2 regions of the Pseudarthrobacter sp. NBSH8 genome follow, and region 2 is predicted to be linked to the other one. Evidence: riboswitches for the same ligand, from Rfam matches in the RefSeq annotation. Region 2 holds a riboswitch; the other holds the start of a gene.
The links. Region 2 has a riboswitch for cyclic di-AMP ahead of FYJ92_RS03035 (hypothetical protein). Riboswitches for the same ligand answer to the same signal wherever they lie in the genome.
Positions count from the first base shown of each region.

Region 1: another riboswitch for cyclic di-AMP. It lies ahead of FYJ92_RS03605 (M23 family metallopeptidase); the one in region 2 lies ahead of FYJ92_RS03035 (hypothetical protein).

Region 1 covers NZ_CP043178.1:779,286-786,980, reverse strand. The annotation lists gene FYJ92_RS03635 (molybdopterin molybdotransferase MoeA) at 1-479, opposite strand, end outside; gene FYJ92_RS03630 (DUF6457 domain-containing protein) at 490-783, opposite strand; gene FYJ92_RS03625 (NTP transferase domain-containing protein) at 780-1,502, opposite strand; gene FYJ92_RS03620 (HNH endonuclease) at 1,563-2,063, opposite strand; gene FYJ92_RS03615 (NlpC/P60 family protein) at 2,300-3,058, opposite strand; gene FYJ92_RS03610 (C40 family peptidase) at 3,230-3,922, opposite strand; cyclic di-AMP (ydaO/yuaA leader) riboswitch at 3,993-4,155, opposite strand; gene FYJ92_RS03605 (M23 family metallopeptidase) at 4,304-5,128, opposite strand; cyclic di-AMP (ydaO/yuaA leader) riboswitch at 5,132-5,375, opposite strand; gene FYJ92_RS03600 (metal-dependent transcriptional regulator) at 5,507-6,202, opposite strand; gene serC (phosphoserine transaminase) at 6,479-7,609, shown strand; gene FYJ92_RS03590 (MFS transporter) at 7,635-7,695, opposite strand, start outside.
Region 2 covers NZ_CP043178.1:647,157-654,851, forward strand. The annotation lists gene FYJ92_RS03020 (phosphatase PAP2 family protein) at 1-466, shown strand, start outside; gene upp (uracil phosphoribosyltransferase) at 509-1,159, shown strand; gene FYJ92_RS03030 (HAD-IA family hydrolase) at 1,197-1,895, shown strand; gene FYJ92_RS03035 (hypothetical protein) at 1,936-2,646, opposite strand; cyclic di-AMP (ydaO/yuaA leader) riboswitch at 2,652-2,828, opposite strand; gene FYJ92_RS03040 (HAMP domain-containing sensor histidine kinase) at 2,905-4,368, opposite strand; gene FYJ92_RS03045 (response regulator transcription factor) at 4,462-5,202, opposite strand; gene FYJ92_RS03050 (winged helix-turn-helix domain-containing protein) at 5,826-6,692, shown strand; gene FYJ92_RS03055 (histidine phosphatase family protein) at 6,786-7,313, shown strand; gene FYJ92_RS03060 (LysR family transcriptional regulator) at 7,291-7,695, opposite strand, start outside.

The sequences.
Region 1 (7,695 bases), 130 kb from region 2:
GCTCCCGCGGCGGCTTCCTCGCCGGCCTTCCTGATGTGCTGGCCGTTCCCGGGCTCGCCGGGGCGGGCGGCGCCACCGGTCATCAGCAGCGGCAGGCCGTCGTCGTCCGTTCCAAGCACTGCACTTTCGCTGCGCAGGACAGCTTTGGCCCCGGGCGGGATCAGTCCGCCGGTGACGATGGGGCTGGCCTGGTGGGGTGCCAGCCGCTGGCCGGCCTCTGCCACGATCCACGGACCGCTGCCGTTGACGGCCCAGCCGTCCATCGCAGACGACGCGTAGTGCGGCATGTCGTGCAACGCAGTGATGTCGCTGGCCAGGACCCTGGCCAGGGCCTGACCTAGGGGAACCCGGCCCGGCGGAATCGGGGTGGCGATATCAAAAGCGGCCTTGCGCGCCTCCTCCCAGGTGTGGGCAAGGTGCTTTGCCGGGGCTGCCTGCTGCTCGGGATTTTCGGATACGTCGCCGGGGGCGGCGGTCACTGAACGGGAGTCATTCGACGGGGGTCCCGGCAGATTCGGCGTCATAGTCAGCAGCGAGGGTGCGGGCACGGTCCATGGCGGCGGTCATCGCGGCAGCGTTCGTAGCCTGTCCCGATCCTGCAGCGAGGCCGGCGGCGAATCCGGCAATAAAGGTGGTGAGCGGGGCGGCCGGGCGGACCACTGAGTGTGCTGCCACGCCGGCCAGCGACAGAATGGTGTTGACGTCGATCTGGACGTCCTCCAGTTCATACGCCTGGAGCAAGGACCTGCACCACTCTTCCAGCGTCTCTTCCTGGCTTTTCACGCTCTGCCTCCCAAATCGTTTGCGGCAGTGTTGCCCCGGAGCCCGCTCAGGGGATCCGAACCGGCCACACCAAGTGCTGCGGCATCGTCCCAGGTGTCCACGTCAGCCGTGGAGCCGGCCGGAACGGCGACAAGCTGCACGTCCAGACTAGCAAGGAGTGCCCGCACCGACCCGTTGATTAAGCGTCCTGCGGTTTCCAGCTGGGTGACGGATCGTTGTAGCCCGACTGTGCTATAAAAGCCAACCAGCGGCTGGCTACGGCCATCCTCCGAGACGGCCACCACGCCGTCCGGTTCCAGGCCCGCCTGCTTACCTCCGGCAGGTCCTGCGCCCGGTCCTCGTGAACGCAACGCAGCCTTCAGCGCAGCCACCGCCTGCCCCACGTTGGGCATGTCGCAGGCCAGCACCAGCGTCAGCGCGGGGCGGCTGCCGCCCGCAGCGGCCAGGGCCGCCAGCCCGGCCGCAATCGCAGCCGCAGGCCCGCTAAACGGCGGCTCCTCGCGGCAGCGCAGAAACCCGGCCGGCACTTCCCAGCCAAGCATTTCCGCGGTGGCCGGCCCAACCACGACGGCGGCCCGGGCTCCCCCGGCAGCGGCCACGGAGCGGTTCAACAGGGAGTCGCCGTCGTACGTCAGGCTCTGCTTGGGCACGCCACCGAGCCGCGACGAACGGCCGCCGGCGAGGATGACAGCATCGAAGTCGAGGGGGTCAGTGTCCACCCTCCCAGCCTAACTGTGCGGGCTGGAATACTGTGCGGAGCTGGAACTAGAGGCCAGAGTTCAGGCGGCCCGTTCCGGCAGCAGGAACGGGTCCCAGGCCGGCGTCGGCTTCTCAAGTTCTTTGATCTGCCAGATGGTGCCATGCGGCGGTTCCGGAACAAACCTGAGCTTCCAGCCCATTTCAGCCGGCGTGTGGTCGCCCTTGGTGTTGTTGCACCGGAGGCACGCGGCCACCAGGTTCTCCCAGGAGTCGGCGCCGCCACGTGATTTGGGCTGCACATGGTCGATAGTGTGGGCACCTTTGCCGCAATACGCGCACCGGTGACCGTCCCGCCGCAGCACCCCGCGGCGGCTGACCGGGGTGCCCTGGTTGTATCTGGGGCGGATGTAGCGGTTCAGGAGAATCACGGACGGGCGGCCCAGGATCTCCTGCGGTCCCACTACAGGGTCATCGCCTTCGGCAATAACACTGGCCTTGCCCGTGAGCACAAGCACCAGCGCCCGGCGGAAGGTGACCACCGCCAGCGGTTCATATCCAGCATTCAGAACGAGAGTGCGCATGCACGTACCTCTTCGTGGCCGCACCCGTCAGGGGCACGAGGGCCGGCTGCCCCCGGCATATCCGGGCTATGGATCGACACCACAAGAGTAAACAAAGAATCCCGGGATCAACTAATTTCGGCCGTAGCAGCAGTCACGTGTCGGACCGGGACACGCGTCCGGGTCGCTGCGGCGGCCCTACAACAACAAAGGACCCCAGCCGTGAGGCAGAGGTCCTTTGAAGATCGACTTCGGTGCTAGGACACGCGGATGTAAACCGGTCCTGAACCAACGTTGGCGCTGAACACAACAGTCTGGTTTCCGTTGTAGCCGCCGTGAACGGCCTGGCCGTTGCCGGCGTAGACGGCAATGTGGGCAACGCCCGCGCCGCCGTCGGCGTAGTAGAGCAGGTCGCCGGGCTGAGCCTCGGCGGCACTCACGGTCTTACCCAGGGAAAGGTAGCCGGCGGGCCAGCCGTGGTAGTTGATACCCACGGCGGCCAGGGCGTTGGTCACCAGCATGGTGCAGTCCTGGCTGACGCCGAGCTGTGCGTAAGCGGCGGACAGGATGCCAGCACCCTTGCCGCTGGCAGCGACCGGAGCCGTGGGAGCAGCCGGAGCTGCCGACGCTACCTTTACGGTTGCCGCGGCCTTGGCCGGAGCCGGAGCCGGAGCCGGAGCTTCGACAACGGGCGCCGGAGCCTCAACAGGAGCCGGAGTGGTGGTCACGGCAGGCTTCTCGTACGAGATGGCAATGGTGGAGGCGGCCGAAATGATGGCCGGCGCGGAAACCCCAACCTCAAGGTTCGAAGCGGAAGCAGCTTCACGCTGGACTCCGGAGTCTGCCGCGTTCGCAGCGATACCACTGGTCAGGACAAGGCCGGAAGCAGCAGCGATAACCGCGGCCTGGCGGCCCATGCCGCCGGCGTTGTCGCCGACAGCCTTGGCAATGACAGCCAGCGAGTTGGTCTTGGTGACCTCGGCGCGGTGCCGTGCAGCAGTTGCACGTGTAGTCATTAATTTCTCTCTTTCGTTTTCCTCAGGACCGCGTGGGCAGACCAAGGGCTTTGGACGCGCCGGCATCTTGGGGGTACGCCGGCACGCCCCGAACGGGGATTTAGCGAAAAGTTTCCAGCGAAGAATCGATCCCGTCAGCACAGGGCTGCAGGAACTGCTGGATGGCAGGAACTACGGGGCCAGCGTGAAGAACGCGGAGGAGCCCGTGGATGCCACGGAGTGGAGCAGGGTGCCCTGTGACGGGTTAAGTGCGCTGATCATCATGCCGTTGCCGACGTAAATGCCAACGTGGGCGCCGCCATTCTGCATAACCAGGTCACCGGGAGCCGGTGTGGCGGTGGGCCGCATGGCTGTCCAGGCATTGGTGCGGGGAATGCTGATGCCGGCCTGGGCGTAGACCCACTGCGTGAAGCCTGAGCAGTCCCAGCCATTGGGAGTGGTGCCGCCCCAGACGTAGGGGCGGCCGATACCGGTGTAGGCAAGTGCTGCCAGACCCGAAGCGGCGGCTGAGGAGACAGTGTCAGCGAGCTTGGAGGCGTCAGCGAGCTTGGAGGCCGCGGCCTCGGTTGCCACAGCACCCTGAGCCCCGGTTTCGGAGGCCGTGGACTGCGCACGGACCGTTTCAACCTTCGGTGCCGGCGTGGTCTTGATCACGGGGCGCTCGAAGGAAACGGTAGCCGTGGGCGCCGCAGTTACGGCAAGTGCCGTCTGCGCGGAACCGGACTCGGTAGAGGCGGAAACACCGGCGGTGGTATCCGCGGCGTTGGCCGGAAGCCCCATGCTCAGGATCAGACCTGATGCAGCTGCGATAACAGCAGCCTGGCGACCTACGGTCCCGGCGTTGGCACTGACTGCCTTGGACACGGGGCCCAAGGGGTTGGTGCGAACCGGTTGTGCGCGGTGGCGCGCAGAATTATGGCGTGAAGACACGAAGGTAGCCTCTCCCAATGCCTGCGAGGTGAGCTGTCGGATTCGGATGGGAGTCACCCGGCCGCTCTGCTTCACAGTGGAAGCTTTGCGACTTAACCCCAAGGCCTTCAGAATCGAAGACCAAAATTGGTTCCCCCGCCCCTGCCAGACGATGTCATGCGAACGGACCTTGAGCGGTGGCAGAGCTAGGCAATCCACTCAAGAACGTCAACTTCGGAAAAGTTGACGCGCTTTAAACGTTACAGGAGTTCCGCGCCAATGTCACATTCAGGTCACGGCACGTCGCGGCGATTCGAGAGTTTGCCATCATTTGGTTCAGAGCCAGCCGCTGGGGTCAACGACTTCGCCGTTGACCTGGACCTCGAAGTGGAGGTGGCAGCCCGTGGACGCGCCCGTGGTGCCGCTGAGGGCAACCACATCGCCGCGACTGACCGTCTGGCCCACCTTGACGCTGGCGGAGGAGAGGTGGTTGTACGTGGTTTCAAGGCCATTGCCGTGATCCACCACCACGCGGTTGCCGCCGCCGTACTGGTGCCAGCCAGCGAAGGTCACGGTGCCGCTGGCAGCAGCCAGGACAGAGGTTCCGCACTGCGCGGCGAAGTCCTGGCCACGGTGGAAGTCGCCGGAGCCGCCGGTGATGGGGCTGACCCGGAATCCGAAGGGAGAGACTGTAGCCAGCTGGGCCAGCGGCGAGCCGAGGCTTCCGGCAGAGGCGGCGCGGGTGATGGATCCCGCGGACTGGGCGCTCAGCAGCTGCTTCAGTTTGCCGTCGGGATCACCTTGGGTAACCACGGACGAGCGGCTGAAATCAATTTGGGCGGCGGCTTCGGCAGTGACTTCAGGCTGCGGAGCAGCGGAAACGGCAGACGCGGCCTGGCCGGGTGCCGGAGTTGCCATCACGGGGCCGGTCACGGGAACCGTCACGGTGAGAGCCAGGCCTGTTGCTGCCAAGGCGATGCCGGCCTTCTGGCCAAGGCCACTGGCAGCGGCGAAATCCGTCATCTGCCGGAAGGGTCCCCGGCGGCGTCGTGCTTCCCGCTGTGGATCGCGGGGCCTCTCCGCAGTGAAATCCTCGGCCACTCTGGGCGCCGAAGCGGGACCCACCGCGCGACGGCGGCCCCTGGAGTATTGCGTGGTCAAGAATGTTCCTCTCTGGATAGCCTGCGAAGTTAGCTGTCGGATTCGGGTCAGAGAGTTCAAAGACCCGGTCCGCCATAACAAGCACTTGGCGCAGAGATATCCCGTGAGGATCCTTCGCTGGAAGAGGCTTGCTGCTGACGGACTTCACCCCAAGGCAGTCTTGCGACTACCGGTTGTGGTTCCCCCGCCTCTGCCAGTTGGTGATTCGTGCACCTGATCCGCTGGCAGAGCTCGGCTCCGGATCAGGTAACGCTTTTGTATCGACGCTGAGTTCCAACTATAGGCGATTAACTTGGGCAGTAACAATTCCGTTATATTTGCGGAACCTGGCGTCACTGCGCTATAGCGCGGCCCCAACGCGAGGAGGCCGCCGTCCCGTCAGCGGACGGAAACGAAGACGTGCGATGCCACTTCCGGGGGCAGCTCGAGCGCCCCTTCTATGCCCGGAACCCGCACGGAAATGTACTCCCCCACGCGCTCCAGGGACACCGAGGCGCCGGGCCTGATTCCGCCTTCGTCCAGCTGGACCAGCAGCTCAGGCTCCACCTGAATGGGCTCGGCCAACCGGCTGACCGTTACGTTCGACGCCGGCCCGTAGCCCTGCATCGCATCCAGGAGATTAATCACTCCGGCATCAGGCAGTGCCGACGCCGGCCCGCCCAGGGCCGCCAGCCCGGGGATGGGATTGCCGTAGGGAGAATCGGTGGGGTGGTTGAGCAATTCGTAGATGCGCTGCTCAACGCGTTCACTCATTACGTGCTCCCAGCGGCACGCCTCATCGTGAACGTAGGCCCAGTCCAGGCCAATCACATCCGCCAGGAGCCGTTCCGCCAGCCTGTGCTTGCGCATCACTTCCGTGGCGCGCTTCCGCCCGGCCTCGGTCAGTTCCAGGTGGCGGTCTCCGGAGACCACCACCAGTCCGTCGCGTTCCATCCGGCCGATGGTTTGGGACACCGTGGGGCCGGAATGCCGCAGCCGTTCGGCGATGCGCGCGCGAAGGGCAACGATGTTCTCTTCTTCAAGCTCCAAAATGGTCCGAAGATACATCTCCGTAGTATCGATCAGATCCGTCATCCAGCTCAGCTCCTCGAGCGCAGTACGTTGCGTTGTCCCACCGTATCGCGTCCAGCAGCGGCGAGGTCCGGTAAAAAGCTTAGCCTATTTTGAACTTGTCCGGATAATCCCCGGACGGGGCCCGATGGTCTCATTGGCCGGACTATGACGGTGCCGGTTCCCGCCCAATCGAGGGGTTCAGGCAGAATAAAGGAGGTCCTTAATGCAGTCACTGCCGACTACCGGCCACCCCACCGTCCGGACGTGAGCGACGTCCATGCCGAAATTGGAGCCCCCGTGAGCGAAACCAGCATCACTATTCCTGCCGACCTCCTGCCAAAGGACGGACGGTTCGGCGCAGGACCGTCCAAGGTCAGGCCGGAGCAGCTCGAGGCGCTCTCAGCGGCGTCCAAGACCATCCTGGGCACCTCCCACCGCCAGGCTCCCGTCAAGAACCTCGTAGGCTCCGTCCGCGAAGGCCTCAGCCAGTTCTTCCGTGCCCCCGAAGGCTACGAAGTGGTCCTCGGTGTCGGCGGCTCTACCGCATTCTGGGACGTCGCCAGCTTCGGCCTGGTGGACAAGAAGGCCCAGCACCTGTCCTTCGGCGAGTTCGGCTCCAAGTTCGCCTCGGCCACCAACAAGGCCCCGTTCCTGGACGCCTCCTCCATCATCACGTCCGAGCCGGGCACTCGCCCGGTATCGGCCGCCGAAGCAGGCGTGGATGTCTACGCCTGGCCACAGAACGAAACCTCCACCGGCGTCGCGGCTCCGGTCAAGCGCGTTGCAGGCGCCGATTCCGGTTCCCTGGTCCTGGTGGACGCCACCTCTGCAGCCGGCGGCCTGGACGTGGACGTCTCCGAGGCCGATGTCTACTACTTCGCCCCGCAGAAGAACTTCGCGTCCGACGGCGGCCTGTGGCTGGGCCTCTTCTCCCCCGCCGCGCTGGAACGCGCCGCCCGGATCAAGGCCAGCGGCCGCTGGATCCCGGATTTCCTGGACCTCCAGACCGCCATCGACAACTCCAAGCTGAACCAGACCTACAACACGCCGTCGCTCACCACCCTGGTAACCCTCGACGCGCAGGTGCAGTGGCTCAACGCCAGCGGCGGCCTGGACTTCGCGTCAGCCCGCACCGCTGACTCCGCCGGCCGGATCTACTCCTGGGCCGCGGCCTCCGAGTACGCCACGCCGTTTGTGGCCAAGGCGGAAGACCGTTCCAACGTCATCGCCACCATCGACTTCGACGACTCGATCGACGCCGCCGCGATCGCCAAGGTGCTGCGCGCCAACGGGATCATGGACACCGAGCCGTACCGCAAGCTGGGCCGCAACCAGCTCCGGATCGCGACGTTTGTGGCCATCGAGCCGGCTGATGTCACTGCGCTGCTGGCAAGCATTGATTACGTGGTGGGCGAGCTGCGCAAGTAGCGCTCTCGCGCGGTGAGGCCAGCTGTCAGCGTCCAACGGCGTCGTCCGGGTTTTCGTCCCTGGCGGCGCCGTTTGTGTTGTCCCCC
Region 2 (7,695 bases):
CCTGAGCCGGACCTGGCGGCCGATCATCCTGGTGGGCGGGGCCGCGGCTGTCTCCACAGTGGCAACCACGGTGGGCAAGCGCCTGGTTGGCCGTACCCGCCCGGACCACTCCGAAGCGGTCCCGCCTTACGAGACTTCACCGTCCTTTCCCAGCGGCCACACCCTCAACACGACGGTGGTGATCGGTGTCGTGCTGTACGTCATGTGCCTCCAGTTCGAAATGCTGTGGGCGCGCATCACGGCCATCAGCGCCGGGGTGATTTTCATCATCGCCATGGGCCTGAGCAGGGTGTTTCTGGGCCACCACTGGCTGACGGATGTGATGGCCGGCTGGTTCCTGGGCCTTGCCTGGGTGGGCATCGTGATCCTGGCGCACCGGCTGTTCCACGTGCTGCGGAAACGCGAGCACGCGGGCCCGGCACCGACGTTCGAACACCCCGTCCTGCGGGATGATCCGTCGAGCTGATTCCCGGCCGGAGGCTGCCCGCGTGGGTGATAGTTTTGACGCATGCGCACTCTCGTTGTGGACCACCCGCTGGTCGCCCATAAGCTCACCGTCCTGCGGGACAAGAACACTCCGTCGCCGGTCTTCCGGCAGCTGACGGAAGAGCTGGTGACCCTCCTGGCCTACGAAGCCACCCGCGAGGTCCGCACCCAGCCGGTCACAATTGAGACGCCCGTCAGCACCACCGTGGGCACCGCTTTCACCAAGCCCACGCCGCTGGTGGTTCCCATCCTGCGCGCCGGGCTCGGCATGCTCGAGGGCATGACCAAACTGGTCCCCACCGCTGAGGTGGGTTTCCTGGGCATGGCCCGCGACGAGGAAACTCTGGACATCATCACCTACGCGGAGCGGCTCCCGGAAGACCTGACGGACCGGCAGATCTTTGTGCTGGATCCCATGCTTGCCACCGGCGGAACCCTGCGCGAAGCCATCAAGTTCCTGTTTAAGCGTGGCGCCTCAGACGTCACGTGCATCTGCCTCCTGGCCGCGCCGGAAGGCCTGGCCAAGCTCGAAGAGGAGCTTGCCGAAGCGAACGTTACTATCGTGCTGGCGTCCATCGACGAACGGCTCGACGAGAAGTCCTACATTGTTCCGGGGCTCGGCGACGCCGGCGACCGCCTGTACGGCATTGCCGGCTTACATCCCGGGCCGTGACGCCTAAGCCCGTGGCGTGTAAGGCAAAATAGGCAGCATGAACATCCCCACACCTGCCGCCACACGAACACCTGCCGCCACGCGAACGCTGACCTGTCGTGCCGTCCTTTTCGATATGGACGGCACGCTGGTGGACTCCACGGCAGTGGTAGAAGAGGTATGGGGAGAATTCGCAGCCCGGTACGGTCTGGACATCGCCGAAATCCTGCGCACTTCGCACGGCATCCAGGCCGCGGATACGATGCGCCGGTTCGCACCGGCCGGAGCCGACGTTGTGGCGCTCACTGCCGAACTCGGCGCCATGGAAAGGGTGCGGACTTCCGGTATCGTCGCGTTGCCTGGGGCTGCCGAGTTGCTTCGAAGCCTCCCGGCCGAGGCCGTGGCACTGGTGACCTCAGCGGACAGGACCCTTGCAGACATCCGCATGGACGCCGCGGGACTCGCCATGCCAGCCACGGTCGTGACGGCGGAACTGGTCACACGGGGCAAGCCGCACCCGGAAGGGTATGTGAAGGCAGCCGGGCTGCTGGGCGTGCAGCCGGCGGATGCCCTTGTGTTCGAGGATGCACCCGCCGGAATCGCGGCCGGTGTTGCTGCGGGGATCCGGACTGTGGCCGTGGGCCCCAACACGGGCGAATTGCCGGCAGGAGTGCTCCACATCCCGGACTACCGTGCAGTGACAGTCTCCGTGGAACCGGACGCTGCGGGCCGGCAGATCATTTCTTTCCGGCTTTGACGCCTGCCTTTAACGCCGGCCCGGGGGGACTCGAGTCGGCCTAGTACCAGTTGTGCGACAGGTGGAAATTCAGGGCGCCGCACGGTGACTGGTAGCGCTCCTGGATGTAGTTCAGGCCCCAGTTGATCTGCGTGCGGTAGTTGGTGAGGTAGTCCCCGCCGGCGCTCGCCATCTTCTCAGCGGGCAACGACTGGACGATGCCGTATGCGCCGCTGCTGGCGTTGGTGGCCGTGGTGGTCCAGTCGGATTCCTTGGTCCACAGCGTCTGCAGGCACTGCATCTGGTCAGCGGACCAGCCGTAGGTCGCCAGTTGTCCGGCGGCGTAGGCTTGGGCTCCTGCGGGGTCGTTGACGGCCACAACAGGTGCCGGGACAGGCTCGGGAGCCGGTGCCGGGGCGGGTGCGGGTTCGGCAGCCTGGGGCGCTACGTTGATCTCGGCCGGTGCAGCTTCCGGCTCGGCCGGGGTCTGGATCTGGGCTGCTTCGAAGCTCAGCGTCGACTGGGCGCTGGCTTCTTCGGCGGACTGGTCCGCGCTGGCTGCAAGCGACGCGGATTCGGAAGCGTGTGCTGCGGCGCTGACGCCGACCAGGAGGGCGCAGGCCGTCGCAAACACGGCGACGCGCTGGCCCACGGAGGGAATCCGGGCCGCCTTGGACAGTGGGGACATAGCTGCACCGACGCGGGTCTGCTTGCGGTGGCTGCCGGACTTTGGGTCGCCCTGCGGGCGTGTTTCTACCTTGAATTCAGACATGATGGATCGCCTCTCACACCTGCGGAGTTAGCTGTCGGGTTCGGATGAGGGCATCCGGCCACACGGCACAATCACGTGTTGACTTAACCCCAAAGGGCTCTTGGTGCCCGGGACGGTGGGTCCCCCGCCTCTGCCTCTGAAAACGGAATCCGGGAAGCGGCAGAGCTTGGCGTCATCCGGATATGCGGCCCAATCGGGATCCGCACCTTTTCTACGGTACAGGAGCTGGACGCTTAAGTCTCATTTTGGTAACAGGAGTCACGACGATGGCGTGTCGCCTTGCGGCATTCGGGATTCGGCTGCGCGGGCCGCGGCACCGGCAGGAAAGTGTAGGGCGAACTCTGTCCGCCCGGCCCGCGATGTCACTGCCACGCTCCCGCCGTGGGCCTCCATGATGGACTGGACAATGGACAGGCCCAGGCCGCTGGTGCCCTCCGACGCCCCGGCGCCCGAGGCCGGTGCCGTGGCCTTGCGGGCCGCGTCTGCGCGGGCAAACCGGGAGAAAACGTGGTCCACGAACTCCGCAGGGATGCCGCCGCCGTCGTCCGTTACCGTCACCACCGCGGCGCCATCGTCAGACTTCGTGACAGCGGTGACCACTGTGGTTCCGGGTGGCGTGTGCTTGCGCGCATTGGAGAGCAGGTTGACCAGCACCTGACGCAGTTGGGAAGCATCACCGGTGACGGCGAGCGGTTCGTCAGGCAGTTCAAGGCGCCAGCGGTGGTCCGGAGCTATGACTTTCTCGTCACTGACGGTTTCGATCACGAGTTGAGTGAGATCAACTTCGCTGAGCTTAAGGGGCTGTCCCTCATCGAGACGGGCCAGCAGGAGCAGGTCCTCCACCAGGGTGGTCATGCGCTCGGACTGGCTCTGGACACGGGCCAGGGACTTCCGACCGTCCGGTGTGAAGTCCTCGGTCATCCGCATCAGCTCCGTGTATCCGCGGATGGCGGTAAGCGGCGTGCGCAGTTCGTGGGACGCGTCTGCAACGAACTGCCGCACTTTGGTCTCGCTCCGCTGCCGCGCCTCGAGGGCACTGGCCACGTTGTCCAGCATCAGGTTGAGGGCGTGCCCTACGCTGCCCACTTCGGTTCCGGGGTTGGAGTTCGACGCCGGGACGCGCACCGCGAGTGCCACCTCGCCCGCGTCCAGCGGGAGCCGGGCCACCCGGGTTGCCACCTCGGAAAGCTGCTCCAACGGCTTCATGGTGCGCCGGATGAGCACGGTTCCTGCCAGCCCGATCAGCGCCAGGCCGCCAAGGGAAACGAACACAAAAGTCCAGACCAGCGACGCCAGCGTGCTCTCCTTGGCAGCGAGCGGAAGTCCCGTGACCAGGACATCGCCGTAGCCGGTTTCCACGGCCACAATCCGGTAATCCCCGTGGGACAGCGAACGGTCCACAGGAAAGCCGTTCCGGGTCAGCGCCATTAGGGTTTGCTTGTCTTCCGCGTCGAGCGCCAGGCGTGTTGTGTCCGAGTTCAGGAAGCCGCCGCTGGGGATCTGGCTGTCCAGAATCCGTGCATTCAGCGTTCCCACGCTCTGCCCGCGGGCGTCGAGCGGGTCTGTCCGGCCGTTGAATCCGCCCAGGCCCGGACGGCCAGGACCGTTCGAAAGTTTGGCTGCCTGGCTCAGTTGTTCATCCAGCTGGCCGGTCAGAAAGGAGTCCATGGAAGCGTAACTGAACAGGCCCACGGCGCCGCAGATGGCAACCAGCAGCGCCATGGCCAAGAGGATCAGTCGCGTGCGCAGATGCCACGTGTCAGGTTTCAGCCAGCTCCGGGCCGGTGTTGGGGTTGCTCGCGGTGAGGACACGGCCTAGTCCGCCGGCTTGATGACGTATCCGGCGCCGCGCACAGTGTGGATCATGGGCGGATGTACGGCATCCACTTTCTTTCGCAGATATGAGATGTAGAGTTCCACGATGTTGGCCTGGCCGCCGAAGTCGTAGTTCCAGACGCGGTCAAGGATCTGGGCCTTGCTGATGACGCGTTTGGGGTTCTCCATGAGATACCGGAGCAGTTCGAACTGGGTGGCCGTGAGCTGGAGGTCATCGCCCGCACGGGTCACTTCGCGGGTGTCGATGTTGAGGACAAGATCGCCCACCACAAGTTCGGCTGTGTCCATCGCGGCAACGCCGGACCGTTGGACCAGGCGGTGCAGCCGCAGCAGGACCTCCTCCATGCTGAACGGCTTGGTCACGTAGTCGTCCCCGCCGGCCGCGAGGCCCAGGATCCTGTCCTGGACGGCGTCCTTGGCGGTCAGGAAAAGGGCAGGCACCTCTGGGGCGAAGGCGCGGATCCTGCCCAGCAGCTCAACGCCGTCGAAGCCCGGCAGCATCACGTCCAGCACCAGGACGTCCGGGCGGAACTCCTTGGCGAGCTTCACGGCCTCGGGGCCATCGGCGGCAACGGCAACAGACCAGCCGGCCATGCGCAGCCCCATGCTCATCAGTTCGGAGAGGCTGGGTTCGTCGTCAACCACCAGGGCACGGATGGGGGAGCCGTCCGGGTGGGTCAGCTGCGGGAGGTTGTTGGTCATGGAGTGCGAAGTGGCCATGGGACAACTCTCCGATCATTCGGTTAGCCCGCGCTATGGGGTTCCTGTGCGCACGCTGTGAATCCCAGCGTAGCGAGCTGAGTGATCAGGGATGGGTGCAGATAATGGGCGGGCCGGAGCCGTTTCCGCTGGACAGGCGGCAAAAGGCAGCAAGCAATTTCAGCAAGCCATGCCGCAGTGAATTTCAAGGGCTTAAAACCGCGAGTGGACGAAGATTGTTCGCCACGAGGGGCTATTTGCGCACCCTTGACGGACAACAACCGCCATTTTGTCGTCATATCAGAATGGTGATCCATGACACAAATCCGTATTCTGTCTCACTATGCGGAACAAAGCACCCATTGTTACTTGCAAGTTCTCATTGTTACGTTGCACACTTTGAGTTGTGAACAAGAACTCAACAGCACCTGCAGCCGCAGAATATTGGCCCAGCACATCCGCTGCTGCCGATATGCGCTGTTGTCGAATGCACGCCTGACCTTCAGACCCCACGAAGTTCCTAGGCATTCGCCCCCAAGCCCAGCGCCCCCAAGCCCAGCGTAGGGCGCCCTCCCCAGATCTCATTGCGGGGAAATTCAGCATTCGAGCCGCGATGACGGCCATTCACATTGAGGTAAGCATTCATGTCAGTTGCATCCGGATACGTCCATATCTCCGTCCGTAACGCAGGCAAGGCGGGCCAGGCCTCCGGCCTCCGCCAAGGCTTCGGCGCCCGGCCGGCGTTCGTCCCGGCAACCCCCGGCGCCAGCTTTCCTGCCCCCGGCTACGCACCGCAAGGCTACAATCCGAATTCCTACGGCCAGCTCCGCGCTGTCCAGCCTGCCGATGCCCCGCCGCTGACCGCGCCCACCCCGGTTATCGCTGGTCCAAACGCCGTGCGGCCCGTCGCCAACGACACCGTTGCCCGTGGATTTGTCCTCTACATGGGCATCGATGAGGAAACCGCAGCGGCTGCTGGAACCTCCATTGCCAAGCTTGCCCAGGAAATCCGCACTTACGCACAGTCACTCGTGACCGGCGCCGAAAGCTACGCGGCCGTTGCCGTGGCCCCGGCCGGCACCCCAGGTTCCGCGCTCGACGTCGTCCGGTCCACCTTTGGTGACCCCACCGTGAATGCACAGAAGCGCACCGAGACTGCCCGGCTTCAGCAGCCCCAGGACCCGCGTCCGTCCGGCGTCCTGATCGACCTTGCCCGCCGAGAAGTCCACCTTGACGGCGAGTCCCTGAATCTGACCTTCAAGGAATTCGAACTCCTGAACTACCTGGTGGAAAACGGCACCCGCACGGTTGGCCGCGATGAGCTGCTCGAGGGCCTGTGGCGCAACGCCGAGGAAGTCCCCAACGAGCGCACCATCGACGTCCACATCCGCCGGCTCCGCTCCAAGCTGGGCCGCCTCGCCAACACCGTCCGCACAGTCCGCGGCCAGGGCTACCGCTTCTACGAGCACCCCGAAGTGATTGTCTGGGCCGCTCCGGAATACTCGATCTAGTCCTTACTTCAGTACCGCGCTAAGGCGGCACGACCCCTCTGTGCCTGTTGTTCGAGGGCGGCGCCGTGGGTCCTGCGGGTCTAGGCTTGGGGGATGAGCGACCACCACATCAAACGCCTGGTGATCATGCGGCATGCCAAGGCCGACTGGCCCGGCGGCGTGGCGGATCATGAGCGGCCGCTGGAGGAGCGGGGCCACCGCGAGGCGCCCCTGGCCGGCAAGTGGCTGGTCAAGCACGGTATCCTCCCGGACTTCATCCTGTGTTCCAGCGCGCTTCGCACCCGCCAGACCTGCACCTGGGTGTGCTCCGAGCTGGGGGATAAGGCCCCGACGCCGAAACTTGAGGACGGCCTCTACGCCGCCTCTGCGCTGCGGATGCTCGCCGTGGTCAACCATGTGCCTGACACCGTGACCACGCTGATGCTCATCTCGCATATGCCTGGCGTCCAGGACCTCGCCATGCACCTGGCCGCACGCGACTCAAACCACGACGCCTACATGGACGCCGCCACACGCTACCCCACCAGCGCCCTCACGGTGCTGGAAACGGAAAAGTCCTGGGCCGAACTGGACGGGCAGGACGCCCGGCTGACCAAGTTCAAGGTCCCGCGAGGCCACTGATCGCAGGGGCCCCGGCAACAACACCGCTCGTCGCGGCGACCTCGCGCAGCAGTCCGGCGACGTGCTGGATGCCCGGGCTGGCCGCCATGGTCCGGCGGTACACGATGCCCACCTGCCTGACCTGCATGGGGTTGACCAGGGGCAGGCCGACGACGTCCGCAGGCAGCGCGGGCCGGCCGAGGCGGGGGACCAGCGCAACCACGGCCCCCTGCTCCACCAGGGCGATGTGGGTTGCAAAGTCAGGATCGTAGACCCGGATGTCCGGTACCCGGCCCCGATCAGCGAAGATCCGCAGCAGGGCCTCGTTGCAGATGGCGCCGTGCGGTGTGCTGATCCACCGTTCGTCCACGAGGTCGGCCGGTTCCACCTGGCTGCGTCCGGC